One region of the Cupriavidus ulmosensis genome, then DNA from elsewhere that is predicted to be linked to it. Evidence: predicted binding sites of a transcription regulator. Region 1 holds the regulator's gene; each other region holds the start of a gene.
The links. Region 1 encodes sigma-54, which starts transcription at its own class of promoters, with help from an activator protein. Its sites were predicted from a motif close to TGGCANGNAANCTGCTTT; they were not measured.
Positions count from the first base shown of each region.

Region 2: the regulator sigma-54 is predicted to act here: its motif matches at 4,488-4,505, upstream of ACWTPI_RS26460 (GTP cyclohydrolase II).
Region 3: the regulator sigma-54 is predicted to act here: its motif matches at 5,463-5,480, upstream of nifB (nitrogenase cofactor biosynthesis protein NifB).
Region 4: the regulator sigma-54 is predicted to act here: its motif matches at 2,004-2,021, upstream of urtA (urea ABC transporter substrate-binding protein).

Region 1 covers NZ_CDRMWP010000001.1:490,805-497,811, reverse strand. Annotated here, with positions in the region: gene lptA (lipopolysaccharide transport periplasmic protein LptA) at 50-694, shown strand; gene lptB (LPS export ABC transporter ATP-binding protein) at 729-1,517, shown strand; gene ACWTPI_RS02250 (RNA polymerase factor sigma-54) at 1,651-3,126, shown strand; gene hpf (ribosome hibernation-promoting factor, HPF/YfiA family) at 3,176-3,526, shown strand; gene ptsN (PTS IIA-like nitrogen regulatory protein PtsN) at 3,945-4,400, shown strand; gene hprK (HPr(Ser) kinase/phosphatase) at 4,479-5,450, shown strand; gene ACWTPI_RS02230 (PsiF family protein) at 5,654-5,989, shown strand; gene rapZ (RNase adapter RapZ) at 6,106-7,007, shown strand, end outside.
Region 2 covers NZ_CDRMWP010000002.1:1,520,634-1,527,640, forward strand. Annotated here, with positions in the region: gene ACWTPI_RS26435 (YfaP family protein) at 1-406, shown strand, start outside; gene ACWTPI_RS26440 (YfaP family protein) at 457-1,299, shown strand; gene ACWTPI_RS26445 (MGDG synthase family glycosyltransferase) at 1,319-2,497, shown strand; gene ACWTPI_RS26450 (hypothetical protein) at 2,497-3,018, shown strand; gene ACWTPI_RS26455 (acyltransferase family protein) at 3,175-4,296, shown strand; gene ACWTPI_RS26460 (GTP cyclohydrolase II) at 4,559-5,797, shown strand; gene ACWTPI_RS26465 (URC4/urg3 family protein) at 5,794-7,007, shown strand, end outside.
Region 3 covers NZ_CDRMWP010000001.1:905,511-912,517, forward strand. Annotated here, with positions in the region: gene hscA (Fe-S protein assembly chaperone HscA) at 1-619, opposite strand, end outside; gene iscA (iron-sulfur cluster assembly protein IscA) at 663-986, opposite strand; gene erpA (iron-sulfur cluster insertion protein ErpA) at 994-1,326, opposite strand; gene iscU (Fe-S cluster assembly scaffold IscU) at 1,491-1,886, opposite strand; gene ACWTPI_RS04135 (IscS subfamily cysteine desulfurase) at 1,940-3,184, opposite strand; gene nifA (nif-specific transcriptional activator NifA) at 3,506-5,206, shown strand; gene nifB (nitrogenase cofactor biosynthesis protein NifB) at 5,524-7,007, shown strand, end outside.
Region 4 covers NZ_CDRMWP010000001.1:1,395,997-1,403,003, forward strand. Annotated here, with positions in the region: gene ACWTPI_RS06405 (acyl-CoA dehydrogenase family protein) at 1-460, shown strand, start outside; gene ACWTPI_RS06410 (MaoC family dehydratase) at 567-1,016, shown strand; gene ACWTPI_RS06415 (MaoC family dehydratase) at 1,126-1,605, shown strand; gene urtA (urea ABC transporter substrate-binding protein) at 2,078-3,343, shown strand; gene urtB (urea ABC transporter permease subunit UrtB) at 3,613-5,247, shown strand; gene urtC (urea ABC transporter permease subunit UrtC) at 5,247-6,494, shown strand; gene urtD (urea ABC transporter ATP-binding protein UrtD) at 6,491-7,007, shown strand, end outside.

The DNA.
Region 1 (7,007 bases):
AAGCCGCCCGCGGGCCACAGCCGTCCGCGCCAACCGCCACCACGCCAATATGAATCCATTCCTGACGACATCGTCCTGTCGCCGCCGCGGCACGGCTGCCCTGATGACGGCCGCGGCCCTCCTCGGCCTGGCGCTGGTCGCGCCGGCCCGCGCCGAGAAGGCCGACCGCGACAAGCCGCTAGTGCTGGAGGCCGACAACGCCAGCTACGACGACGTCAAGCAGGTGTACGTACTGACCGGCAACGTGGTGCTGACCAAGGGCACGATGGTGCTGAAGTCGGACGCGGCGGAAGTGCGCACCGACCCCGAGGGCTACCAGTACGCGGTGGCCACCTCCAAGGGCGGCAAGCAGGCCTACATCCGCCAGAAGCGCGACAACGTCGATGAATACATCGACGGCTGGGGCGACCGCATCGAGTCCGACGGCAAGCAGGACCTGTCCAAGCTGATCGGCCACGCCCGCATGGCGCGCCTGGCCGGCGCCAAGCTGATCGACGAGATCCGCGGCGCGGTGATCACCTACGACAGCCGCAACGAGTTCTACACGGCCACCGGCGGCACCGACAACGCCACCGCGGGCAGCCCGTCAGGGCGCGTGCGCGCGGTGCTGTCGCCGCGCCAGGAGCAGCCCGCCAGCGGCGCCGCCGCCAGCGCGCTGCCGCTCAAGCCCGCGCCGGCCCCCGCCGCCCCCTGACCCCGCCGCAGCCGACCCACGGATTCACGCCTTCATGACCGCTACCTTGACCGAACCGTCGTCCGCGACCAACGTCCTGACCGAAAGCAGCACGCTCGTCGTGCGCCACCTGAAGAAGCGCTACGGCTCGCGCACGGTGGTCAAGGACGTGTCGCTCGACGTGAAGAGCGGCGAGGTGGTGGGCCTGCTCGGCCCCAACGGCGCGGGCAAGACCACCTCGTTCTACATGATCGTCGGGCTGGTGGCGCTGGACGAGGGCGACATCGTGCTCGACGACAAGCACATCAGCGGCCTGGCCATCCACGAGCGCGCCCGCATGGGCCTGTCCTACCTGCCGCAGGAAGCGTCGGTGTTCCGCAAGCTCAACGTGCAGGAGAACATCCGCGCCGTGCTGGAATTGCAGGTCCACGACGGCAAGCCGCTGGCCAAGGCCGAGATCGAGCGGCGCCTGGACACCCTGCTCGACGACCTGCAGATCGCCCACCTGCGCGACAACCCGGCGCTGTCGCTGTCGGGCGGCGAGCGCCGCCGCGTGGAAATCGCGCGCGCGCTGGCCTCCGCGCCGCGCTTCATCCTGCTCGACGAGCCGTTCGCCGGCGTGGACCCGATCGCGGTGGGCGAGATCCAGCGCATCGTCAGCTTCCTCAAGGCGCGCAACATCGGCGTGCTGATCACCGACCACAACGTGCGCGAGACCCTGGGCATCTGCGACCACGCCTACATCATCAGCGAAGGCACGGTGCTGGCGTCCGGACAGCCGGAAGACATCATCGCCAATGAGTCGGTGCGCAAGGTCTACCTGGGCGAGAACTTCCGCATGTAGCCGCGGGAGGGGCACGCGGGGACACCCGCGAGGCGGCGTTCATGCCGCCTTTCGCCCCGCAAACGATCACGGCGACGCCAGCGATAGCAATTTCCGTTCCACCAGTACGGAAGTTGGGCATAAAATAGCTCGCATGAAACCGTCGCTACAGCTCCGCCTCTCGCAACATCTCGCGCTCACGCCGCAACTCCAGCAGTCGATCCGCCTGCTGCAACTGTCCACGCTCGAACTGCAGCAGGAAGTGGAACAGGCCCTGACCGAGAATCCGCTGCTCGAACGCGAGAACGACTGGATCGAAAGCCCGCTGCGCGTGGCCGCCGACGGCTCGGTCAACCTGCAGAGCGCGCCCGCGCCGGCCCCCGCCGACGGCCAGGGCACCAGCGAGAACCGCGCCGACGGCGCCGCCGACAGCGAGGACAGCTACAGCGACAGCGGCGAGGACTACGGCAACGACTGGAGCCTGGACGACTTCGCCCGCCGCCCGCAAGGCGACGAGGACGAAAAGACCCCGATGCAGTTGCGCGACGCGGAGCCCACGCTGCGCGAGCACCTGATGGAGCAGCTCGCCCCGCTGAAGATCTCCATGCGCGACAAGGGCCTGGCCATCTTCCTGATCGAGTCGCTCGACGACGACGGCTACCTGAGCGCCTCGCTCGAGGAAATCTGCACGGAACTGCCCGAGGAGCTCGAATTCGAGCTCGACGAGGTGCACGCCATCCTCACGCTGCTGCAGAGCTTCGACCCCGCCGGCGTGGGCGCGCGCAACGCCGCCGAATGCCTGGCGCTGCAGCTGCGCCGGCTCAAGCATCCGCAGCGCGAGCTGGCCCTGACCATCGTCACCAGCCATCTCGAACTGCTCGCGGTGCGCGACTACACGCGCCTGAAGAAGGCGCTGCAGGTCGACGAGGCCGACCTCAAGGCCGCGCACGAGCTGATCCGCTCGCTCGCGCCCTACCCCGGCCATGCCTACAGCCGCCCCGAGGCCGACTTCGTCGTGCCCGACGTGTTCGTGCGGAAAATGAGCGGCGGCTGGATCGCGCAGCTCAACCCGGATGTGATGCCGCGGCTACGCATCAACGACATGTACGCGCAGATCCTGCGCGGCGCAAAAGGCGACTCCGGCGCGGCCGGGCTGCAGCAGAAGCTGCAGGAAGCGCGCTGGCTCATCAAGAATATCCAGCAGCGCTTCGACACCATATTGCGCGTCGCACAAGCGATTGTCGAACGTCAAAAGAACTTCTTCACCCACGGGGAAATTGCGATGCGCCCCTTGGTTTTGCGGGAGATTGCCGATACACTGGGTTTACACGAGTCCACCATCTCTCGGGTGACAACCAATAAATACATGGCAACGCCGATGGGGACTTTCGAGCTGAAGTACTTCTTCGGCAGTCACGTATCCACGGAAACCGGCGGCGCGGCCTCATCAACGGCAATCAGGGCGTTGATCAAGCAACTCATAGGAGCCGAAGACCCCAGGAACCCCCTGTCGGACAGCAGGATCGCCGAACTGCTCGGCGAGCAAGGCTTCGTGGTGGCCCGGCGAACCGTGGCCAAATACCGTGAAGCGCTGAAAATCCCTGCCGTCAATCTCCGCAAGACTTTGTAGCCGAGCCGCACCGCCTGCCTGGTGTGGCTCTTTCAGAAGGAGAAACGCTATGAACTTCAAGATCAGTGGACACCACTTGGACATCACGCCCCCGCTGCGTGAGTACGTGGAAACGAAACTGGAGCGTATCGTCAGGCATTTCGATCAAGTCATTGGCGTAAGCGTGCTGCTCTCTGTCGACAATACAAAAGAAAAGGACCGGCGGCAGTATGCGGAAATCAATCTACATCTCAAGGGCAAGGACATCTTTGTCGAGGCGCATCACGAAGACCTGTATGCCGCCATCGACGCACTGGTCGACAAGCTCGACCGGCAGGTGATTCGCCACAAGGATCGCGTGCAGAGCCACGACCGCGACGCGGTCAAGTACCAGATGGCCGCATCGCAGATGCAGCAATGACCGTGCCTGGCGGCCCGCCAAGGGGGCCGCCGGTGTCAGTCCCTTGAACCAGAACAAGCCGCGCCCGTTGCGCGGCTTTTTTGCGCCGTCCGCTTTCGTGTCCACCCTCGCGCCGGCGGCCGTTGCGCAATGCCACAAGGGGATTCCGCAACGCCCCGCCGCCGGTGTATGCTGCGCAATACATGAACGGTGGTTCAGCGATTCCGGGCATGCGCGCGGCACCGCTTCCGCGCACGGGCTATTGCGATGCACAAGGCGGGGGCGGGCCTGCTCTATAATGGCCAGACGCCCGACACCGGCATGGGACAACCGGTGCAATGCGGGTATGAGCCGGCACCAGCCTTTTCATCCCCTTTTTGCCTGGCGCGCCCCCCTGCCGGCCCCGGGCCTGCTTACTAGAAAAACCTGCGCATTCCACATGAATCGTTTGGCTAAATTGCTGCCACCCGGCAACATCAACCTCGACGTCAGCGTCACCAGCAAGAAGCGGGTGTTCGAACAGGCCGGGCTCCTCTTCGAGAACAACCACGGCGTAGCGCGCGCCACCGTGACCGACAACCTGTTTGCCCGCGAATCGCTGGGCTCGACCGGCCTCGGCGCCGGCGTGGCCATTCCGCACGGCCGCATCAAGGGCCTGAAGCAGCCGCTGGCCGGCTTCATGCGCCTGGCCGAGCCGATCCCGTTCGAGTCGCCGGACGGCAAGCCGGTATCGCTGCTGATCTTCCTGCTGGTGCCCGAGCAGGCCACCCAGCAACACCTGGAAATCCTCTCCGAGATCGCCCAGCTGCTGTCCGACCGCGAGATGCGCGAAGGACTCGCCACCCTGCCCACTTCCGATGCCGTGCACCAGTTGCTGACGCAATGGCATCCCTGATCCGCCTGGGCAGCCGCCACCCGGCACGCCGGGCGACGGCCCGCCCGGCCTGAAAGCCCGTCCCCCGAAAGTAGCCGCATGGAACTCACTGGCGTCACCTCGCAGTCGATCTTCGACGACAACGCAGCCGACATCAAACTCTCCTGGGTTGCTGGGCTGGAAGGCGCGGACCGCGCCTTCGACGTCGAGTTCGCGCGCGAAGCCACCTCCGCCGCCGACCTCGTCGGCCACCTGAACCTGATCCACCCGAACCGGATCCAGGTGCTCGGCAAGCCGGAGATCACCTACTACCAGCGCCTCGACGACGAGATGCGCAAGCGCCAGATGGGCGAGCTGATCCTGCTCGAGCCGCCGTTCCTGGTGATCGCCGACGGCATGGAGCCGCCGCCCGACCTGGAACTGCGCTGCACGCGCTCGTCCACGCCGCTGTTCACCACGCCGGTGTCCTCGGCCGCGGTGATCGACCACCTGCGACTCTATCTCTCGCGGATCTCCGCGCCGCGCGTGACCATGCACGGCGTGTTCCTCGACATCCTCGGCATGGGCGTGCTGATCATGGGCGAGTCGGGCCTGGGCAAGAGCGAGCTCGGCCTGGAACTGATCTCGCGCGGACACGGGCTGGTGGCCGACGACGCGGTGGACTTCGTGCGCCTGGGGCCGGACTTCATCGAAGGCCGCTGCCCGCCGCTGCTGCAGAACCTGCTCGAGGTGCGCGGACTGGGCCTGCTCGACATCAAGACCATCTTCGGCGAGACCGCGGTGCGCCGGAAGATGAAGATGAAGCTGGTGGTGCAGCTCGTGCGCCGCAACGACGGCGAGTTCGAGCGCCTGCCGCTCGATTCGCAATACCTCGACGTGCTCGGCCTGCCGATCCACATGGTCAAGATCCAGGTGGCGGCCGGCCGCAACCTCGCCGTGCTGGTCGAGGCCGCCGTGCGCAACACCATCCTGCGCCTGCGCGGCATCGACACGCTGCGCGACTTCATGGACCGCCAGCGCGCGGCGATGCAGGCCGACGTGGTCGCGCGCGGCCAGGGCCGGCTGCTCTGAAGCGCCGGGAGCGCGGGCGCGCGCGCGCAGAAAGCGCGCCCGCCCCGCGCGGTTTTTCATTTGCTTACATTGCTTGCGGGTCCAGGCCGTCAACGGCTTTGGGACATCGTCCGTTTTGTGCTGTAATGGGCATCGAGCCCACCCCGAGCCGCCGCGCCGACAGGCCGGCGGCCATGACGTTTTCCACAGCCAGGAGAGCAAGCATGAAGAAGATGATCGCGATGTGCGCGCTGGTAGCCCCGCTGTTCGCCAGCGTGGCGTTTGCCCAGACGGCTGCGGCCCCCGCCGCACCCGCCGCCCCCGCGGCGGCACCCGCAGCCGCCAACACCCAGCAGGACAAGATGAAGGCCTGCAACACCCAGGCTTCCGGCAAGAAGGGCGACGAGCGCAAGACCTTCATGAAGGGCTGCCTGTCGAACAAGCCGGCGGCGGCGCCCGGCAACAGCCAGCAGGAAAAGATGAAGGCGTGCAACAAGGACGCCACCGGCAAGAAGGGCGACGAGCGCAAGGCCTTCATGAAGGATTGCCTGTCCAAGTAAAAGGGCCGCCCTTGCGGCAAGGCACGCAGTCGAATGGCGAACCCCGGTTCGCCATTTTTCTTGGCGCCCGCGCCGTCATGACGGCGTCATTCCCCTGATGTTATGCTTGTGACGCTATGCGCATCATACTTATCACCGGAATTTCCGGCTCCGGCAAGTCGGTCGCCCTGAACGTACTGGAAGACGCGGGCTACTACTGCGTCGACAACCTGCCAGCGCAGTTCATCCCCGAGCTGGCGCGCTATCTCGCGTCCCAGGGCTACACGCATTTGGGCGTCGCCACCGACATCCGCAGCCGCGAATCGCTCGACCAGCTGCCGGGCACGCTGCGCGACCTCGCGGCCGAGCACCAGGTCCGCGTGGTGTTCCTGACCGCCAATACCGACGCGCTGGTGCAGCGCTACTCGGAGACGCGGCGGCGCCACCCGCTGTCCATGCGCACGGAGAAACCCGGCGCGGCCGGCGAGAACAATGCAGACAATGTCGCCGCTGCCGCGCCGCTCAACGACACCTCGCTGGTCGAGGCGATCGAGATGGAGCGCGAGCTGCTCAGCCCGCTGGCCGAGGCCGCGCACCGCATCGACACCAGCAACGTGCGCACCAACACGCTGCGCGCCTGGATCAAGGAATTCGTGCGCGAAGACGGCCTGCAGCTCACGCTGCTGTTCGAGTCGTTCGGCTTCAAGCACGGCGTGCCCAGCGACGCGGACATGGTGTTCGACGTGCGCTCGCTGCCCAACCCGTACTACGACCTCGCCCTGCGCCCGCTGACCGGGCGCGACGCGCCGGTGATCGACTTCCTGCAGAGCCAGCCGATGGTGCTGGCGATGGCCGAGGACATCCGCGCCTACGTCGAAAAGTGGCTGCCGAGTTTCATCGCCGACAACCGCAGCTACCTGACCGTGGCCATCGGCTGCACCGGCGGCCAGCACCGTTCGGTCTACATCGCCGAAAGACTTGCCAACTATTTCCGCGCGCATGGTAATGTGCTGGTGAGACACCGCGAGCTCGCGCCGGG
Region 2 (7,007 bases), on a different contig from region 1:
CGCCACCAAGGTCCAGGCCAGGCTGCGCGCGGTGCTGACGTGGGACGATCCCAAGGCGGAAGTCGACCTCCATGTGATCTCGCCCGAAGGCGGGCACGCTTTCTGGGCCAGCCCGCTGCTGGCCGAGGGTGGCGGGCTCGACGTGGACAGCGTGGACGGCGCCGGCCCCGAGATTTTCTCCAGTGCCGCGCCACGCCCCGGCGTGTGGCTGTTCTACGTGAACTACTGGGGCAACTTCGGCGCGAGCGGCTACAACTTCCAGTCCGGCGCGAACGCGCGCGACCTGATCACCGCCAAGCTCACGCTGATCTACAACGAAAACACCCTCAACGAAAAGCGCGAGACGCTGGTGATGCCGCTGCGCAAGCTGGGCGAACTGGCGCTGATGAAGTCGGTGCGCTTCTGAAGCCCGCCGCCGGGAAAGACAATGCCCGCAAGGGCGATGGGACCGTGGATATGCATCGCAAGCCGAACCTCGTTCTAGCCAGCCTGATCCTGCCGCTGCTGGCCACCGCCGCGCACGCCGGCGACGCCATCGAGTTCACCACGCCGCGCAACGGCTGGCGCAACGCCGCCGGCGACACGGCTGCCTACACGCAGGAGGTCCACTATCCGGCGGTGTCGGTGTCCACGCCGGCGGGGCAGCCCGCCAGCGCGATGATCGCCGGGCGCATCCGTGCCTCGCCCAAGGCCGACGCGGGCGATGCTGGCGATGCGGCCGGCGCCGCCGCGCCGGCAGCCCGCGGGCGGCGCGGCGCCGGCCAGGTCGCCACGCTGGTGGTCAACGGCGTCGCCATGCCGCAGCGGGTGGAAGAAGACGGCAGCTTCTCGCGGCCCTACGCCTTCTCCGGCGGCAGCAACAGCGTGGAGATGCGCACCGCGCAGGGCGCCGGCAAGCGCGTGCAGTTCTACGACGGCTACCAGGGCCGGACCCGCCCGCGCCTGCGCGTGGTACTGTCCTGGGACAGCGACGCGACCGATCTCGACCTGCACGTGGTGGCGCCCGACGGCCAGCATACCTTCTACGCCAACCGCGTGGCCGGCAACGGCGGCGCGCTCGACGTGGACGTGACCACCGGCTACGGGCCGGAGATCTACTCGATCGCCGCGCCGCCGCCCGGCACCTACCTCGTCTACGTGAACTACTACGGCAGCGGCGCGGGGCCCGAGGCGATCACCGTGGCGCAGGTGGCGGTCATCACGGACGAGAACACGCCCAACGAAAAGCAGCAGGTCTTCCGCGTGCCGATGCGCAAGCCCGGCGAGCTGACCCTGATCAAGTCCTTTGTCATGAAGTGACCCGGAACCGATGCCCCCGATGCCGCCCCCGCCGCCGCACAAGATCCTGTTTCTCAGCGTTTCCGCCGGCGCCGGCCACATGCGCGCGGCCGAGGCGCTGCGCCTGACCGCGCAGGCCGAATTCCCCGAGGTGCGGACCCTGCATCTCGACGTGATGGGCTACGTGCCCGCCACCTTCCGCAAGCTCTACACGGATTTCTACATCAAGCTGGTCAACAGCTATCCGGCCCTGTGGGGCATGCTTTACGCTCACACTTCCGAGGCCGATCCGGCCGCGCCCATGCAGAAGCTGCGGCGCGCCGCCGAGCGCCTGAGCACGCGCGCGCTGCGCCGCGCGATCGACGAGTTCGCGCCGGACGCCATCGTCTGCACGCATTTCCTGCCGGCCGAGATCCTGATGCACGAGGTGCGCCGCCAGCGCCTGGCGGTGCCGGTGTGGGTGCAGGTGACTGATTTCGACCTGCACGGCATGTGGGTGATCCCGCATATGACCGGCTACTTCGCCGCCAGCGAGGAGATCGCCTTCCGCATGCGCGCGAGCCGCATCGAGCCGGACCGCGTCCATGCCACCGGCATCCCCGTGGTGCCGGCCTTCACCGCGCCGCAGGACCGGCAGGCCTGCGCCGCGCACTTCGGGCTGGACCCGGCGCGGCGCACCATCATGCTGATGGGCGGCGGCGCCGGCCTCGGCGGCCTGGACGAGGTGGCCGGCGCGCTGCTGGGGCTGGACCACGACTTCCAGCTGATCGTCATGGCCGGGCGCAACGAGGCCGCGCTGGCGCGCCTCGGGGCGCTCGCCGCCGCCCGGCCGGGCCGGCTGTTCCCGTTCGGCTTCACCGACGAGGTGGCGCGGCTGATGGCCTGCTCCGACCTCGTCATCACCAAGCCGGGCGGCCTCACCACCTCCGAGTGCCTGGCGATGGGCGTGCCGATGATCGTCAACGCGCCGATCCCCGGGCAGGAAGAGCGCAATGCCGACTACCTGCTGGAGCAGGGCGCGGCGCTCAAGTCGGTGGACCTGGTCTCGCTCGAATACCGCGTGCGCCTGCTGCTGGCCGAGCCGGCGCGGCTGGCGCAGATGCGCGAGCGCGCCCGCGCGCTGGGCCGACCGGCGGCGGCGCGGCGCGTGCTGCAGACCGTGCTGGCGCAACTGCCCGGCCGGCCGCAGCCGGCGCCGGCGCTGGCGGGGGCGCACTGATGCGCTCCCTGAACCTCTCGGCCCTGCCGCGGCAGGCGCAGGCCTGGCCGCCGCGCCATCCGCTGGCGCTGGTGCTGACGGTCGGCTGGACCCTGCTGATGGCGTACTTCTTCGCCAACGTCGAGATCCAGATCGAAGGCGCCGCCGGCTGGGCCGCCAACCTGCCGACCTGGCGCATCGAGCGCCACTGGCTGCTGGACATCTTCTGGGGCGGGCGCCCCATGACCGGCTATCACGCCTGGGTGTTTCCGTGCGTGGCGCTGTTCTTCCATTTCCCGCTGCTGTTCGCCGGGCGCTGGAACTGGCGCGCCGAGGCCCGGGTGCTCGCCTGCATCATGCTGTTCTGGATCACGGAGGACTTTCTCTGGTTCGTGCTCAACCCGGCCTACGGCGTGGCGCGCTTCGCGCCGGCGTTCGTGCCGTGGCATGTCCACTGGCTGGGCGGCGCGCCGACCGACTACTGGGTCGGCCTCGGCGCGGCGGCGGCGCTGCTGTGGTTTTCGTGCCGGCGGCCGGGCTGAACCGGGCTGAGCCGGGGGAGCGCACGAGAACGGGGAATCGGGCAGTGGCGGGAAAGTGACGCGGCGGGCGGGTACCGCACCGCGGCGGTGCGCCATGCACACATAGGAGTAGAATCACGCCTCCTGCACTTTGTCGCATTCTTATAACAAATAACGATGAGCCCCCGTCCTTCGCGCATGGCGTGCATTGACGCACTCAAGGCGATCAGCTCGCAGCTGATCGTGCTGCATCACCTTGCTTTCTACGGCCCGATGTCGGATGTGGCCCACGTGCTGGCCCCCGACCTGCTCGACTGGTTCTCGCAGTACGCGCGCATCGCGGTGCAGGCCTTCCTCGTCATCAGCGGCTTCCTGGCGGCGCGCAGTCTCGCGCCCGGCGGCCACCTGATGGTGCCGCATCCGCTGCTGGCGATCTGGCGGCGCTACCAGAAGCTGGTGGTGCCCTACACCGTGGCCATCCTGATCGCCATCGCCGGCGCCGCGATCGCGCGCACCTGGATGCATCACGATTCCATTCCCGGCGCGCCGGGCCTGCACCAGTTCCTGGCGCACGTGCTGCTGCTGCACAACGTGCTCGATTTCGACGCGCTCTCGGCGGGCGTCTGGTACGTGGCCATCGACCTGCAGCTGTTCGCGCTGCTGATCGTGGCGCTGTGGGCGGCGCGCCTGTGCGCGCGCCGGCTGGAAGCGGGCGGCGCGGCGCTGGGCATGCTGGCGGTGTCGGCGCTGGCGCTGGCGTCGCTGTTCTGGTTCAACCGCGATGCCGCCTGGGACATGTGGGCGATCTATTTCTTCGGCGCCTACGGCATGGGCACGCTGGCGTACTGGGCCTCCGCGCCCGAGCGCTCGCCGGTGGCGCTGCTGGTGCTGGGCGCGGCGGTGGCGGCCGCGCTGATCGTGGATTTCCGCCTGCGCATCGCGGTGGCGCTGGCGGTGGCGCTGCTGCTGGGCATGGCGCGCCGCGGCGGCTGGCTGGAGCACTGGCCGCGCGCCAGCGCGCTGGCATTTTTCGGGCGCATTTCCTACTCGGTGTTCCTGGTCCACTTCCCGGTCTGCCTGGTGGTCAACGCGGTGGTGTTCCATCTTGCGCCACAGCAGCCGGTGCTCAATGCGCTCGGCATGGTCGCGGCATGGCTGCTGAGCAACGTGGCCGGCACGCTGTTCCATCGTTATGTGGAAAGCGGGGCGCCGCTGGGCGCGATGCGCCAGGCGCTGTGGCCGGCCCGCGCCGGGTCCGCGGCGCGGCGCCAGCCGGTGGGGCGCGAGCGCTCCACCTGAGCTGCCGGCCGGCAGGCCCGGCTTCCTGCGCGGCGCGTTCCAGGCGGCGCCCGGCCCACCCAGGCCGGGCGCCGCTTTCACATGGTGCCGCTGCACCACAAGCCGGCGGCGGGCCGCACGCGCACGGTGCGCCCGGGCGCCGCGCGGCAGGGTTGGCCGCGCAACATACGGTAAAAACGAGCATTGGGATATGGCATGAAGGTTGCCTACTATGGAATCGCAAACCTGACCGTTTGGTCAGGATTCCTGTTCCGAGGCTGCCATGTCCGATCATATCGTCCTGACCTCGCACGCACGCCGCGACAAGCCGGCGGAGCCCATCCACTGGGGTGCGGCCACCGCCGCGGAGCGCGGTCCCGTGATCGCCAGCCTCACCAATCCCGCGCAGCGCAACGTGATCGGCACCCACTCGGGCGCCTACGCGGTCTATCGCGCGCTGGCGGTGGCCTCGGGCAAGCTGCAGCGCGACCACCGCGCCGACCTGACCGACACCGCGCCGGCCGAGGTGATCGGCCCGCATCCGCAGTGGGCCGACCCGGACAAGATCGTCTCGCTGGACCCGTGGGGCCACCTGGTTTCCACCGCGTTTGCCGACCGCATCGCGGCGGGCATCGACATCCGCCCGTCGATCGCCATCACGCGCGCCCACATCAACATGCCGGAGCTGGCCGGCGCCATCGCCGCCGGGCGGCTGGTGCCGGACGGCCAGATCCTGCACGCCAACGGCGACGTGCGCGTCACCAAGGCCGCGATCGACCCGGTGTGGTACCTGCCGGGGCTGGCGCGGCGCTTCGACATCAAGGAAAGCGTGCTGCGCCGCGCGCTGTTCGAGCAGACCAGCGGCATGTTCCCGGAACTGGTGACGCGGCCCGACCTGAAGGTGTTCCTGCCGCCCATCGGCGGCATGACGCTGTATTTCTTCGGCGACGTCGGCAAGCTCGGCAAGCCCGAGACCCGCGTGGCATGCCGCGTGCATGACGAATGCAACGGCTCCGACGTGTTCGGCTCCGACATCTGCACCTGCCGGCCCTATCTCGCGCATGGCATCGAAGTCTGCATCGAGATGGCGCAGCAGGGCGGCGTGGGCCTGGTGGTCTACAACCGCAAGGAAGGCCGGGCGCTGGGCGAAGTCACCAAGTTCCTGGTCTACAACGCGCGCAAGCGCCAGGTCGGCGGCGACCGCGCCGAGACCTATTTCGCGCGCACCGAATGCGTGGCCGGCGTGCAGGACATGCGCTTCCAGGAACTCATGCCCGACGTCTTCCACTGGCTCGGCATCAAGCGCATCGACCGCTGGGCCTCGATGAGCAACATGAAGCATGGGGCGCTGACCGCGCAGGGCATCGAAGTGGTCGAGCAGGTGGCGATTCCCGATGCGCTGATCCCGGCCGACGCCCGCGTGGAAATCGACGCCAAGGTAGCGGCTGGCTACTTCACGAGCTATACCCCGCCCGACGCGGAAGAACTGGCGCTGGCAAAGGGTAGAGGACTGGACGAATGAACGAGACACCTGAAGCGGGCGCGCCGGGCGGCGCGTCCGGCGGCTTCACCGATGCGCCCGGCTGGGCCAGCCCGGTGCCGCCGGGGCATCCGGCCGCGGCGCTGCTGACCGGCCAGGCCGTGCGCACGCGTTGCGCGGCCGTGACCGGGCACGTGGCGGCGGGCGCGTCCGAGCTGTTTACCTGGCACCCGGACCGCATCCCGGCGGTGGCCGACTACGTGGCGGCCACCATCCGCCAGCGCTATCCGGACCTGAACGTGCCGTATCACAGCCGCTGGCGCCATTTCGAGAGCGGCCAGGGTGGCGAGCGGCTGGACCGCTGGCAGATCCTGTGCGAGCGCGGCGGCTTGTCCGGCGAGGCGGACCGCGAGGAACGGGCCCGCATCGGCATCGACCTGGTGATCCCCAGCGTGCTGCTCGACGCCGGCGCCGGCCCCGACTGGCGCTACCGCGATCCGGCCAGCGACCTGCTGCTCACGCGCTCGGAAGGGCTCGGCGTGGCCAGCTTCGACCTGTTCGCGCGCGGCGGCTTTTCCGCGCAGCTCGGCCAGCCGCTGCGCGCCGATGCCGAGCGGCTGATGCGCATCGATGCATCCTCCATCGCCACCGCGTTCCAGGTGGCGCAGCACAACCCGCTGGTCGGCCTGGAAGGCCGCGCCGGGCTGCTGCGCCGGCTGGGCGAGGTGGCGCAGGCCACGCCCGCCGTGTTCGGCACGCCGGCGCGGCTGGGCAACCTGTACGACTACCTCAAGGCGCACGCCGTCGACGGCCGCATCGAAGCCGGCTTCGTGCTGACCACGCTGCTGGTGGCGCTGGGGCCGGTGTGGCCCGGCCGCGTCAAGCTGGAGGGCGTCTCGCTGGGCGACTGCTGGCATCACCCGGCCTGCGCCGACGGCCTGGTGCCGTTCCACAAGCTCACGCAATGGCTGACGTACTCGCTGCTGGAGCCGCTCGAGGACGCCGGCCTGACCGTGACGGGGCTGGAAGTCCTCACCGGCCTGCCCGAATACCGCAACGGCGGCCTGCTGTTCGACTTCGAGCTGATGGTGCCGCGCGATCCCGCCTTCGCCAGCGTCACGCATACGGTGGACGAGCCGGTCATCGTGGAGTGGCGCGCGCTCACCGTCACCGGGCTGGACCTGGTGGCGGCGTCGGTGCGCGAGGCGCTCGGGCTGTCGGCCGAGGCCTTTCCGCTGGCGCGCGTGCTGGA
Region 3 (7,007 bases), 410 kb from region 1:
GGTCGTAGACCGCGAAGGTGCCCTCGGCCGCGCGGTCCAGCCCGTAGGCGATGGCCGCCGCGGTCGGCTCGTTGAGCAGCCGCAGCACCGGCAGGCCGGCGATGCGCGCGGCGTCCTTGGTGGCCTGGCGCTGCGCGTCGTCGAAATAGGCCGGCACGGTGATCACCACGCCGGCGAGCTCGCCGCCCAGCGACTGCTCGGCGCGCCCGCGCAGCACGCGCAGGATGTCGGCGCTGACCTGCACCGGCGAGCGCTCGCCGGCCGCGGTGGCCAGCCCCACCATGCCGGGCTGGTCGACCAGCCGGAACGGCAGCGCGGCGGCATCCCCGAGGTCCGCCAGGCAGCGGCCCATGAAGCGCTTGACCGAGACGATGGTGTTGAGCGGGTCGTCGGCCGCGCGCGCCTGCGCCTGCCGGCCGACCTCCACGCCGCCGTCCGGCAGGTAGCGCGCCACCGACGGCAGCAGGCATTCGCCGTGCTCGTCCGGCAGCACCTGCGCCTGCGCGCCGCGCACCGTGGCCACCAGCGAGTTGGTGGTGCCCAGGTCGATGCCCGCGGCAAGCCGGCGCTGGTGGGGCGCCGTGCTCTGGCCGGGTTCGGCGATCTGCAGTAGAGCCATGAGCCGGTATTCCTTGTCCAGTGAGCCTTGGCGCCGCTTCGCGTCAGACCGCGAAGCTCTCGCCGCAGCCGCAGTTCGCGGTGGCGTTCGGGTTGTGGAACTTGAAGCCCTCGTTGAGGCCCTCGCGCACGAAGTCGAGCTCGGTGCCGTCCAGCATGACCAGGCTGCGCGGGTCGACCACCACCGTCACGCCGAGGCTCTCGAAGCACTGGTCCTCGGCATTGGCGGCATCGACGAACTCCAGCGCGTAGGCGAAGCCCGAGCAGCCGCTGGTCTTGACCGCGAGGCGCAGCCCGATGCCGCTGCCGCGCTTGCGCAGCGACTTCTCGACGTGGCGGGCGGCGGCGGGGGTGAGCGAGATCGTCATGGCCGCCTCACACCGAGAACGAGCTGCCGCAGCCGCAGGTGCTCTGGGCGTTGGGGTTGTGGATGACGAAGCGCGAGCCTTCCAGCCCGTCCTCGTAGTCGACGCGCGCGCCGAGCAGGTATTGCTGGCTCATCGCGTCGACCAGCAGCGCCACGCCCGCGGTGACGATCTGCGTGTCGTCGTCGCCGACCTGGTCGTCGAAGGCGAAGCCGTACTGGAAGCCCGAGCAGCCGCCGCCGGTGACGTACAGCCGCAGCTTGAGGCCGGGATTGCCTTCCTCCTCGATCAGCGCGGCCACCTTGGCGGCCGCCTGCGGGGTGAAGTCCAGCAGGCCGGGCATCGCGTCGGGTGCTTCGGGCGCAGCGGACGCGCCGGGGAGTGCGTGGGTCGAGGTTTGCGTTTCCATGTCGGTTTCCATTTCCAGTTTCTTTGCCGGAGTCGGTTGCGTGCCGGCCGGGGCGAAGCGCGGGTTCAGGGGGGCGGGGAGTCCAGGGATTCGGGAATTCAGGCGGGGTCGGCCGCGGCGTGGCGCGCGCGGAAGTCCGCCACCGCCGCCTTGATGGCGTCCTCGGCCAGGATCGAGCAGTGGATCTTGACCGGCGGCAGCGCCAGTTCCTCGGCGATCTGCGTGTTCTTGATGGCCAGCGCCTCGTCCAGCGTGCGCCCGCGCACCCATTCGGTCACGAGCGAGCTCGAGGCGATCGCCGAGCCGCAGCCGTAGGTCTTGAACTTCGCGTCCTCGATGACGCCCGCGCTGTTGACGCGGATCTGCAGCCGCATCACGTCGCCGCAGGCCGGCGCGCCGACCATGCCGGTGCCGACGCCTTCGGCATCGGCGTCGAAGGCGCCGACGTTGCGGGGATTCTCGTAGTGGTCCATGACCTTGTCGCCGTATGCCATGAGGTGCTCCGCGTGGTTGGTGAAGGATGGGGAAAACCGGGAAAGCCGGGAAATCAGTGCGCGGCCCACTGGATCGTGCTCAGGTCCACGCCGGCGCGCGCCATGTCCCACAGCGGGCTCATGTCGCGCAGCCGGGCCACCACCTGCGCGATGCGCGCGATGGTGAAGTCGATCTCCTCGGCGGTGGTGAAGCGCCCGAGCGAGAAGCGCACCGAGCTGTGCGCCAGCTCGTCGCTGCGGCCCATCGCGCGCAGCACGTAGCTGGGCTCCAGGCTGGCCGAGGTGCAGGCCGATCCCGACGAGACCGCCACGTCCTTGATGCCCATCAGCAGCGATTCGCCCTCGACGTAGCTGAAGCTGGCGTTGAGATAGTGCGGCGCGCGCCGTTCGGCGTCGCCGTTGAGCGCCACCGCCTCCATGCGCGACAGGCCGGCCCACAGCCGCTCGCGCAGCGCGCGGATGCGCGCGTTGTCGGACGCCATGCTCTCGCGCGCGAGCCAGAACGCCTCGCCCATGCCCACGATCTGGTGCGTGGGCAGCGTGCCGGAGCGCAGGCCGCGCTCGTGGCCGCCGCCGTGCATCTGGCATTCGATGCGCACGCGCGGGCGGCGCCGCACGTACAGCGCGCCGATGCCCTTCGGCCCGTACAGCTTGTGCGCCGACAGCGACATCAGGTCGACCGGCAGCTCGGCCAGGTCGATCGGCACCTTGCCCGCCGCCTGCGCGGCGTCGACGTGGAGCAGCACGCCGCGCGCGCGGCACAGCGCGCCCAGCGCGGCGATGTCCTGGATGACGCCGGTCTCGTTGTTGACCAGCATCACGGACGCCAGCACGGTGCCGGGCGTGAGCGCGGCCGCGAACACGTCCGGGTCCACCAGGCCGCTCGCCAGCACCGGCAGCACCGTGACCGCGAAGCCCTCGCGCTCGAGTTCGCGCATGGTGTCGAGCACCGCCTTGTGCTCGGTGGCCAGCGTCACCAGGTGGTTGCCGCGGGCGCGGTGGAAGCGCGCCGCGCCCTTGATGGCGAGGTTGTTGGATTCGGTGGCGCCGGAGGTCCAGGCGATCTCGCGCGGATCGGCATTGATCAGCGCGCACACCTGCTCGCGCGCCAGCTCCACTGCTTCCTCGGCCGCCCACCCGTAGGCGTGCGAGCGGCTGGCGGCGTTGCCGTACAGCTCGGTCAGGTACGGGATCATGCGCCGCGCCACGCGCGGGTCCACCGGCGTGGTGGCCGCGTAGTCGAGATAGACGGGCCGGCCATGACGGGGGAAGGCGCGGTCGCGGTGGAGGTCCGGCATGGCTGGCTCCTGGAATGTGTGGGGGTGGCAGTGGCTGCCAGGCAGCGGCATTTCCGCAACTTCCATGCCACTGGCTTTTTGCGCCGCATGGGCCGGCCGGGCGGCGGCGGCTGTTGTTTTTGTCGGAGCGCGGCCGCTGCCGCGCGGCGGCGGTTGTCCCGTTTGTCGGATTTGTGCGGGTGGCGCGCGGGGCGCGCGTGCTCCGTGTTGGGGACGAAATCGCGGCATGAATCTTGCGTGATTTTTCGCATTCCAATAGTCCGTCCTCACGCTGTGCCGCTGGCTCGAACGAGCGTGGCATCGCCCGCAACGGGGGGAACCATGCTGAAAACACAGGCAACAGAAGCTCGCCGCGAGCTGGATGCCGTCTACGAGGTCAGCAAGACGCTGGTTTCGTCGCTGGACGTCACCAAGACCTTCCGCGAGGCGCTGAATTATCTTTTGCACGCGGTGGACTGGCGGCGCGCCTTCGTGGTGCTTGGCGAGCCCGAAGGGCAGCTGCGCGGCCTGTGCGCCGCCGGCATGTCCTACGACGAGCAGCAGCGCCTGCGCTTCAAGGTGGGCGAGGGCATCGTCGGGCGGGTCTACGGCAGCGGCGTGCCGGCCATCGTGCGCGATGTGCGCGACGAGCCGCTGTTTCTCAACCGCACCGGCGGTGCCGACCTGATGCCGGGCGCCTGCATCGCCATGCTGGCGATGCCGATCCAGGCCGACCGGCGCATGCTCGGCGTGCTCGCCGTCGACTGCCTCAATCCCGGCGGCCTGCGCGCCTTCACCGACGACCTCCATCTGATGAAGATCGTCGCCACGCTGATGGGACAGGCGCTGCTGCTCCACCGCAGCGTGAGCGCGGCGCACGACAACATGCAGGCCGAGGTGCGGCGCATGCAGAAGGTCATCAAGCCGCGCCACCAGCTCGACCAAGTGGTGGGCGTGTCGGCGCCGATGCAGGAGGTGTTCGGCCAGGTGCGGCAGGTGGCGCCGGCGCGCACCACGGTGCTGCTGCGCGGGGAGAGCGGCACCGGCAAGGAAGTCATCGCGCGCGCCATCCACAACCTGTCGCCGCGCAGCGGCGAGGCCTTCGTCTGCGTGAACTGCGCTGCGCTGACCGAGTCGCTGCTGGAGAGCGAGCTGTTCGGCCACGAGAAGGGGGCGTTCACCGGCGCGCAGGGACAGCGCAAGGGACGGTTCGAACTGGCGCACGGCGGCACGCTGTTCCTCGACGAGATCGGCGACATCTCGGCCTCGTTCCAGGCCAAGCTGCTGCGCGTGCTGCAGGAGCGCGAGTTCGAGCGCGTCGGCGGCGGCACCGCGGTGAAGGTCGACGTGCGCCTGATCCTCGCCACCAACCGCAACCTCGAGCGCATGGTCAAGTCCGGCGAGTTCCGCGCCGATCTCTATTACCGCATCAACGTGGTCAGCATCCAGTTGCCGCCGCTGCGCGAGCGCCGCGAGGACATCCCGGCGATGGCGCAGCACTTCCTCGACCGCTTCAACCGCGACAACGGGCGCGCGATCCGCTTCAGCGCCGAGGCCATGCGCGTGCTGACCAGCTGCTACTGGCCCGGCAACGTGCGCGAGCTGGAGAACTGCGTCGAGCGCACCGCCACTATGACGCACGACGGCGTGATCAACCGCCTGGCGTTCCTGTGCCAGGAGGACCGCTGCCTGACCAAGGTGCTGCACCACCTCGAGCGCGAGGACGCGGTGCGCCCCGGCAGTCTGGCCGGCATCCCCATCACCGAGGTGCCGATGGCGGAGCCGCAGCACGCGGGCGCCGACGGCGCCGCCATGCCGCCGGGCTGGCCCGCCGGCGTGCCCGGCGTGCCCGGCGAGAACCCGCCCGACGCACAGGCGGCGGCGCCCTGCGACGGCAAGCCGGAAGGCGAGCGCGAGCGGCTGATGTGGGCGATGGAACGCTGCGGCTGGGTGCAGGCCAAGGCCGCGCGGCTGCTCAAGATCACGCCGCGGCAGATGGGCTACGCGCTGCAGAAATACGGCATCGAGGTGCGCAGGTTCTGACCAGGGCGGCGCGCGCGCGGCGCGCCGCTCTCCCGCTTTTTCCGTTTTTTTCCGCTTCCCCGCGTTCCGTCCTCCCCCTTCTCTTCTTCCCCGCTTGCGCCATCATCGACGCCACCACAATGGCCGGCGTCGCCGTGTGCGCTTTGTCGCAAGACCGACAGAATCGGGCCGGACTGTCGGTGCGCGGCGCCCGCGGGGTTGCGACAAAATCCCCGCGGATGCCGCTAAGTCCTTGATCGGCAAGCATCTTGCCGGGTGGCATGGATTTGGCTTTAACGCTTGCACGCGACCGTGGTCGGTGGCGAGGAGAGATTTCCATGCAAGCGAGCTCGAATGCCGGCGCCATGCCCGCCACCACCTACATCGGCATCGGCCAGATCCGCCCCCTCGGCGCCAAGGCCGACGTGCCCGCCGGCGGCGGCGGCTGTGGCACGCAGGGCGGCGAGGGCAAGGCCAGTTGCGGTTCCTCGGGCGGCCCCGACGACATGCCGGCGGAGATCTGGGAAAAGGTGAAGAACCACCCGTGCTACTCCGAGGAAGCGCATCACCACTACGCGCGCATGCACGTCGCGGTGGCGCCCGCCTGCAACATCCAGTGCAACTACTGCAACCGCAAGTACGACTGCTCCAACGAATCGCGCCCGGGCGTGGTCTCGCAGAAGCTCACGCCCGAGCAGGCCGTCAAGAAGGTGGTCGCGGTGGCGAGCGAGATCCCGCAGATGACGGTGCTCGGCATCGCCGGCCCCGGCGACTCGCTGGCCAACCCGAAGAAGACCTTCGACACCTTCCGCATGCTGCAGGAGCAGGCGCCCGACATCAAGCTGTGCATCTCCACCAACGGCCTGGCACTGCCCGAGCTGGTGGACGAGATCTGCACGTACAACATCGACCACGTCACCATCACCATCAACATGGTCGATCCCGCCGTGGGCGAGAAGATCTACCCGTGGATCTTCTGGGAGCACAAGCGCGTCACCGGCTATGAGGCGGCCCGCATCCTGCACGAGCAGCAGATGAAGGGCCTCGAGATGCTGACCGCGCGCGGCGTGCTGACCAAGATCAACTCGGTGCTGATCCCCGGCATCAACGACGAGCACCTGATCGAGGTGAACCGCGAGGTCAAGAAGCGCGGCGCGTTCCTGCACAACATCATGCCGCTGATCTCCGAGCCCGAGCACGGCACCTACTTCGGCCTCAACGGCCAGCGCGGGCCGAGCGCGCAGGAGCTCAAGGCGGTGCAGGACGCCTGCATGGGCGGCGCCAACCTGATGCGCCACTGCCGCCAGTGCCGCGCCGACGCGGTCGGCCTGCTGGGCGAGGACCGCAGCGAGGAATTCACGCTCGACAAGATCGAGCAGATGGAAGTGGTCTACGACCTCGACCGCCGGCGCGAGTACCAGAGCCGGGTCGAGGCCGAGCGCCAGGCCCAGCACGCCGCCAAGGAAGAGGCGCTGGCCGCGGCGCGGGCGCTCGATGCCGCCGATCCGCTCAAGGTGCTGGTGGCGGTGGCCACCAAGGGCGGCGGCCGCGTCAACGAGCATTTCGGCCACGTCACGGAATTCCAGATCTTCGAGGTGTCGGCCAGCGAGGCGCTGTTCGTCGGCCACCGGCGCGTGGACCTGTACTGCCAGGGCGGCTACGGCGACGACGAGCAGCTGCCCTCGGTGGTGCGCGCCATCAACGACTGCCACGCGGTGCTGGTGGCCAAGATCGGCGCCTGCCCGAAGGACGAGCTGGCACAGGCCGGCATCGAGCCGGTGGACCAGTACGTCGGCGAGTTCATCGAGAAGGCGGCGCTGGC
Region 4 (7,007 bases), 910 kb from region 1:
CGTGATCGAGCAGGTCGCCGACTACGCCGCCGTGCTGCTGTGCGCGGAAGCGGTCGGCGTGATCGACGCGCTCAACGCCGCCACGCTGGAATACGCCAAGACGCGCCAGCAGTTCGGCCAGCCCATCGCGCGTTTCCAGGCGCTGCAGCACCGCATGGTGGAGATGTTCATCCACGCCGAGCAGTCGCGCTCGATCACGCTGCTGGCCGCGGCCAGGTTCGACGAGGCCAGCCCGGCCGAGCGCCGGCGCCTGGCCTCGGCCGCCAAGGCGCGCGTCGGCCAGGCGGCCCGTTCGGTCGGCCAGGAGGCGGTGCAGATCCACGGCGGCATGGGCGTGACCGACGAACTGCCGGCCGCGCACATGTTCAAGCGGCTGACGCTGATCAACACCACCTTCGGCGACGTCGACCATCACCTGGGCCGCTTCGCGGCGCAGCCCGGGTTCCTGGAAACCGCCTGATCCGGGAACATGACAGAAACCGCGCCGCAGTCCGGGCGCGGTTTTTTTCATGCCGCGGCCACCGCCGCGCCACACGCCACACGCCACAGAAGGAAAAGGAGCATCCATGCCTTCCCTGTATTTCGAAGACTTCACCGTCGGCAGCAAGCGCGACCTCGGCTCGCACCTCGTGACCGAGGAAGAGATCCTCGCCTTCGCGCGCCAGTACGATCCGCAGCCCTTCCACGTCGACAAGGACGCGGCGCAGAACAGCATCTACAAGGGCCTGATCTCGAGCGGCTGGATGACCTGCTCGATCATGATGCGGCTGCTGGTGGACAACATGACTTCCAAGTCGGCCAGCATGGGCTCGCCCGGCGTGGACGAGATCCGCTGGCTCAAGCCGGTCTACGCCGGCGACACGCTGAGCGTGTCGCTGGTGGTGCTCGACGCGCGCGCGTCCACCTCCAAGCCGGACCGCGGCGTGATCCACACCCAGTGGGAAGCCACCAACCAGCGCGGCGAGCTGGTCTGCACGGTCAAGGGCATGGGCATGTACGGCCGCCGCCCGGCCTGAGGCCGTTGCCAGCCCGCCTGCATCAAGGCATCATCTGGCGGCGCCGGTTCGCGCCGCTTTCGCCATCTTCGCCACCCCGCCACCCCCGCGACAACAACAAGGAGACACCATGCGTACCATCGCTTCGCTCGAAGAACTGGAAAGCCTGCAAGGCCAGGAAGTGGCCGTCAGCGACTGGATCGAAGTCACCCAGCACCAGGTCAACCAGTTCGCCGAAGCCACCGGCGATCATCAATGGATCCACGTCGACGTGGAGCGCGCGCGCCGCGAGTCGCCGTTCGGCGGCCCGGTGGCGCACGGCTTCCTCACGCTGTCGCTGCTGCCCGCGTTCCTGCACAACGCGCTCGACATGCCCGGCGTGAAGATGGGCGTGAACTACGGCCTGAACCGCGTGCGCTTCACCGCGCCGGTGCCGGTCGGCAGCCGCCTGCGCGCGCGCGTGAAGCTGCTCTCGGTGGAGCGCCTCGAGCCGCTGCCCAACGCGCCCGCGCTGGTCGGCGCCCAGTCGATCTGGGAAGTCACGGTGGAGCGCGAAGGCAGCGAGCGGCCCGTGTGCGTGGCGGAGTCGATCACGCGCCGCTACTCGTAGCACCGGCTCGCGGCACCGACGCATAGCACCCACAGCACCGCATGGCCGGGCGCGCCTGCCGCGCCCGGCGCGTATTTCTCGCCGATGCGCGCCGCCGCCCACGCCGCGGCGGTTCGCATCGACCCTTCCCCGCACCACGAAGCCGCCGCGCCAGTTCCGTCGCCGGTTGCGCCGTTCATCCCCCCTGGTTCCCCACCGCCATTCGCATCCGCGGAAGGCCGCCGCGCACCACGGCGCGGCAGTCCGGCCGGCGCGCGCGGCCGCGCATGCCCCAATCTGAGTCTGGCCGCCGCCGTGCACGGAGTTGGTGCGCATACATCGCGCACAGTCGTGGTGCGCAGGGCTTTCCCCCGCCACCGGAAGCACGCCACGGCTCGCCCCGCGGCGCCCGGCGCTCATGGCACGCTAGTTGCAGATACGTTACTTGGGGTGCGTTGTTCCTTATCAAACACGAGACAATCTGGGAGCTGCAATGAAACGACGTGACATGCTGAAGCTGTCGGCGGTAGCCGCCGCGGCGCTTTTCGCAACGGCCGGGGTCAGCCCGCTGGCGATGGCGCAGTCCAAGGATCCGATCAAGGTCGGTGTCCTGCATTCGTTGTCCGGCACCATGGCCATTTCCGAAACGTCGCTCAAGGACGTGGCGCTGATGACCATCGACGAGATCAACAAGAGCGGCGGCGTGCTCGGCCGCAAGCTCGAGCCGGTGGTGGTCGATCCGGCCTCCAACTGGCCGCTGTTCGCCGAGAAGGCGCGCCAGCTCGTCACCAACGACAAGGTCGCCGTGACCTTCGGCTGCTGGACCTCGGTGTCGCGCAAGTCGGTGCTGCCGGTCTACGAGGAACTCAACGCGCTGCTGTTCTACCCGGTGCAGTATGAAGGCGAGGAGATGTCCAAGAACGTCTTCTACACCGGCGCGGCGCCCAACCAGCAGGCCATCCCCGCGGTCGAGTACCTGATGAGCAAGGAAGGCGGCGGCGCCAAGCGCTTCTTCCTGCTGGGCACCGACTACGTCTACCCGCGCACCACCAACAAGATCCTGCGCGCCTTCCTCAAGAGCAAGGGCGTGGCGGACAAGGACATCGAAGAGGTCTACACGCCGTTCGGCCACAGCGACTACCAGACCATCGTCGCCAACATCAAGAAGTTCTCGCAGGGCGGCAAGACCGCGGTGATCTCCACCATCAACGGCGACTCCAACGTGCCGTTCTACAAGGAGCTCGGCAACGCCGGCCTGAAGGCCAAGGACGTGCCGGTGGTGGCCTTCTCCGTGGGCGAGGAAGAACTGCGCGGCATCGACACCAAGCCGCTGGTCGGCCACCTGGCCGCGTGGAACTACTTCATGTCGGTCAAGAACCCGACCAACGACGCCTTCAAGAAGGAATGGGCGGCGTGGGTCAAGGCCAACAACCTGCCGGGCGGCGACAAGCGCGTGACCAACGACCCGATGGAAGCCACCTACGTCGGCATCCACATGTGGGCGCAGGCCGTGAAGAAGGCCGGCAGCACCGATCCGGACAAGGTGCGCGCGGCCATGTACGGCCAGACCTTCAAGGCCCCGGACGGCTTCACGCTGACGATGGGCGACAACCACCACCTGTACAAGCCGGTGATGATCGGCGAAGTCAAGGGCGACGGCCAGTTCACGGTGGTGTGGAAGACGCCGAAGCCGATCCGCGCGCAGCCGTGGAGCCCGTTCATCTCCGGCAACGAAGGCAAGCCGGACAAGGTGATGTAAGCCGGCGGCGCAAGCCGCCGCGCGATGCCGGCGCGAGGCGCGCTGCCTCTCCCGCCGGGCCGCGGCGCGGGGCGGGGGGCGGGCCGGCAACGCGCCACGCCGGCCTCCCCGCCGCCGCGCGCGGCATCGTCAGAAGGCCCGAAGGCCAGCCGGCCTGAAGGCCGGCCCTTTCTTCCGCCCTGTCCGCCGGGCGGAAGCCGCCCGCATCGCTGCGCCCCCAAGTACAAGAGACGCGACCCGAAGCGCGCAACCAGGACTCCGCCAGCCCTATGCACCGATCCTTTTCCCTTTCCGCCTTGCCCTGGCTGCGCGCCATGCTGGCCGCGCTGCTGCTGGCCGCGGCGCCGCTGTGGGCCGCGCCGCTCACGCAGGCCGACCTCAAGCCGCTGGCCGAGGACGACTTCGACGCCAAGACCGCCGCGCTGACCGCGCTGGCCAAGGCGCCGCCGGAACAGGCCGGCCCCATCCTCAAGGCGCTGCAGGACGACGCGCTGCAATACGCGCCGTCGGTCGGCATGGTGCGCCAGGACGGCGACAAGACCCTCGACGCGATCACCGGCAAGCCCGTGGCCGTGAAGGCCGACGAGCTCGAATCGCTCACGCTCAACAACAGCCTGCGCGCGCTGGTGGACAGCGCCGCCAGCAGCATGCTGCTGCAGTCGCCCGACGCCACGGTGCGCGCGCAGGCCGTCGACACGCTGCTGGACCAGCCCGGCAGCGCCTCGCGCGAGACCGTGGAAGCCGCGCGCAAGGCCGAGGCCGACGCCGGCCTGCGCGCCAAGCTCGACGTGATCTGGGCCAACATCGTGCTGGCCGAAGGCAGCCGCGACGACCGCCTCGAGGCGGTCCGCATCCTCGGGCGCGACAGCAACCCGCAAAGCCGGCAGAAGCTCCAGCCGCTGGTGGAGAAGGACGCCGCCGGCAACTACCGCGAGCCCGACGCCGAGCTGCGCGGCGCCGCCCAGCAGGCGCTCGACGCGCTGCGCGGCGACCAGCGCCGCGCCGAGCTGATCGGCAACCTGTTCGCCGGGCTGAGCCTGGGCAGCGTGCTGCTGCTGGCGGCACTCGGGCTGGCCATCACCTACGGCCTGATCGGCGTCATCAACATGGCGCACGGCGAATTCCTCATGATCGGCGCCTACGCCACCTACATGGTGCAGGGCGTGTTCCGCGCGCACTTCGCCGGCGCCTTCGACTGGTATCTGCTGGCGGCGCTGCCGGCCTCGTTCCTGGCCTCGGCCATCGTCGGCTTCGTGCTCGAGCGGCTGGTGCTGCGCCATCTGTACGGGCGCCCGCTGGAAACCCTGCTGGCCACCTTCGGCGTGAGCCTGCTGCTGATGCAGGCGGTGCGCACGCTGTTCGGCGCGCAGAACGTGGAAGTGGCCAACCCGTCGTGGATGAGCGGCGGCATCGAATGGCTGCCGGGGCTGGTGCTGCCCTACAACCGCATGGTCATCATCGTGTTCGCGCTGGCCGTGGTGGCGGTGGCGTGGGGCGTGCTCAACCGCACGCGGCTCGGCCTGTTCGTGCGCGCCACCACGCAGAACCGCACCATGGCGGCCTGCGTGGGCGTGCGCACGTGGAAGGTGGACAGCTACGCGTTCGCGTTCGGCGCGGGCATCGCCGGGCTGGGCGGCTGCGCGCTGTCGCAGATCGGCAATGTCGGGCCCGACCTCGGCCAAGCCTACATCATCGACTCCTTCATGGTGGTGGTGCTGGGCGGCGTGGGCCAGCTCGCCGGCACCATCATCGGCGCCTTCGGCCTGGGCCTCGTCAACAAGTTCATCGAGCCGTTCTACGGCGCGGTGCTGGCCAAGATCTTCGTCCTGGTGCTGATCGTGCTCTTCATCCAGAAGCGCCCGCAGGGACTGTTCGCGCTCAAGGGGCGCAGCGCGGAGGCATGATGCAGACATCGACAAGCAATCCATCCGCAACGGGTTTCCGGCTGGCCGTGCCGGCGCGCCAGCCGCTGTTCACGCGGCGCGGCTGGTCGGCGCTGGTGGTGCTGGCGCTGATCGCCGCGGTGGGCGTGCCGGTGTGCGCGCTGCTGCTGCCCGAAGGCCATCCGCTGCACGTGTCGGCCTACGTGCTCACGCTGGTCGGCAAGATCATGTGCTTCGCGCTGGCCGCCATCGCGCTGGACCTGGTGTGGGGCTACTGCGGCATCCTCAGCCTCGGCCACGGCCTGTTCTTCGCGCTCGGCGGCTACGCGATGGGCATGTACCTGATGCGCTCGATCGGGCGCGAGGGCGTGTACAAGAGCGACCTGCCCGACTTCATGGTGTTCCTCGACTGGAAGGAGCTGCCGTGGTTCTGGCACGGCACCGGGCACCTCGGCTACTCGCTGCTGCTGGTGGTGCTGGTGCCGGGCGTGCTGGCGTGGCTGTTCGGCTTCTTCGCGTTCCGCTCGCGCATCAAGGGCGTGTACCTGTCGATCATTACGCAGGCCATGACCTACGCCGCCATGCTGCTGTTCTTCCGCAACGAGACCGGCTTCGGCGGCAACAACGGCTTTACCGACTTCAAGCGCATCGCCGGCTTCGCGGTGGCCGCGCCGCACACGCGCACCGCGCTGTTCGTGCTGACCTTCGCCGCGCTGCTGGCCGGCTTCATCGCCTGCCGCTACATCGTTACCTCCAAGCTCGGCCGCGTGGTCACGGCGGTGCGCGACGCCGAGATGCGCGTGATGTTCTCGGGCTACAACCCGCTCGGCTACAAGCTGTTCGTGTGGACCTTCTCGGCGGTGCTGTGCGGCATCGCCGGCGCGCTCTACGTGCCGCAGGTGGGCATCATCAACCCGGGCGAGATGTCGCCGGCCAACTCCATCGAGATGGCGGTGTGGGTGGCCGTGGGCGGGCGCGGCACGCTGATCGGCCCGGTCATCGGCGCCTTCCTCGTCAACGGCGCCAAGACCATGTTCACGGCGTACTTCGCCGAATACTGGCTGTTCCTGCTCGGCGCCATGTTCGTGCTGGTCACGCTGTACCTGCCGGACGGCGTGATCGGCCTGCTCAAGCGGCTGCGCGGCGAGCCGGCGCGGCGCCAGCCCGCGCAGGGCGCGGCCCCGGCGGGCGCCTCGCCCGTCGTCACCCCATCGAATGCAAGCGAGGCGGCGCCGGCCGGCGCCACCCGCAGCGGAGGCGACGCATGAACGCGGCACTCGGAAACCAACAGGCGGAAAGCGGCGACGCCACCGGCCTCGGCCGCGTGCTGGAGCCGGGCGTCATCGACGTCTCGCACGGGCCCATCCTCTACCTGGAAGACGTCACCGTGCAGTTCGACGGCTTCCGCGCGCTCAACAACCTGTCGCTGTCGATCGACCACGGCGAGCTGCGCTGCGTGATCGGCCCCAACGGCGCCGGCAAGACCACCATGATGGACGTGATCACCGGCAAGACCGGGCCGCGCAACGCCAACGTGAGCGGGCGCGTGTTCCTCGGCCAGAGCATCGACCTGATGCGCATGACCGAGCCGAAGATCGCGCAGACCGGCATCGGCCGCAAGTTCCAGAAGCCGACCGTGTTCGAGCAGCACGAGGTGTGGGAGAACCTGGAGCTGGCCATGAAGGCCGACAAGCGCTGGTGGTCGTCGCTGCGCGCGCGGCTGGGCGCCGAAGGCCATCGCCGCATCGAGGAAACGCTGGCGCTGACCGGGCTCGAGGACG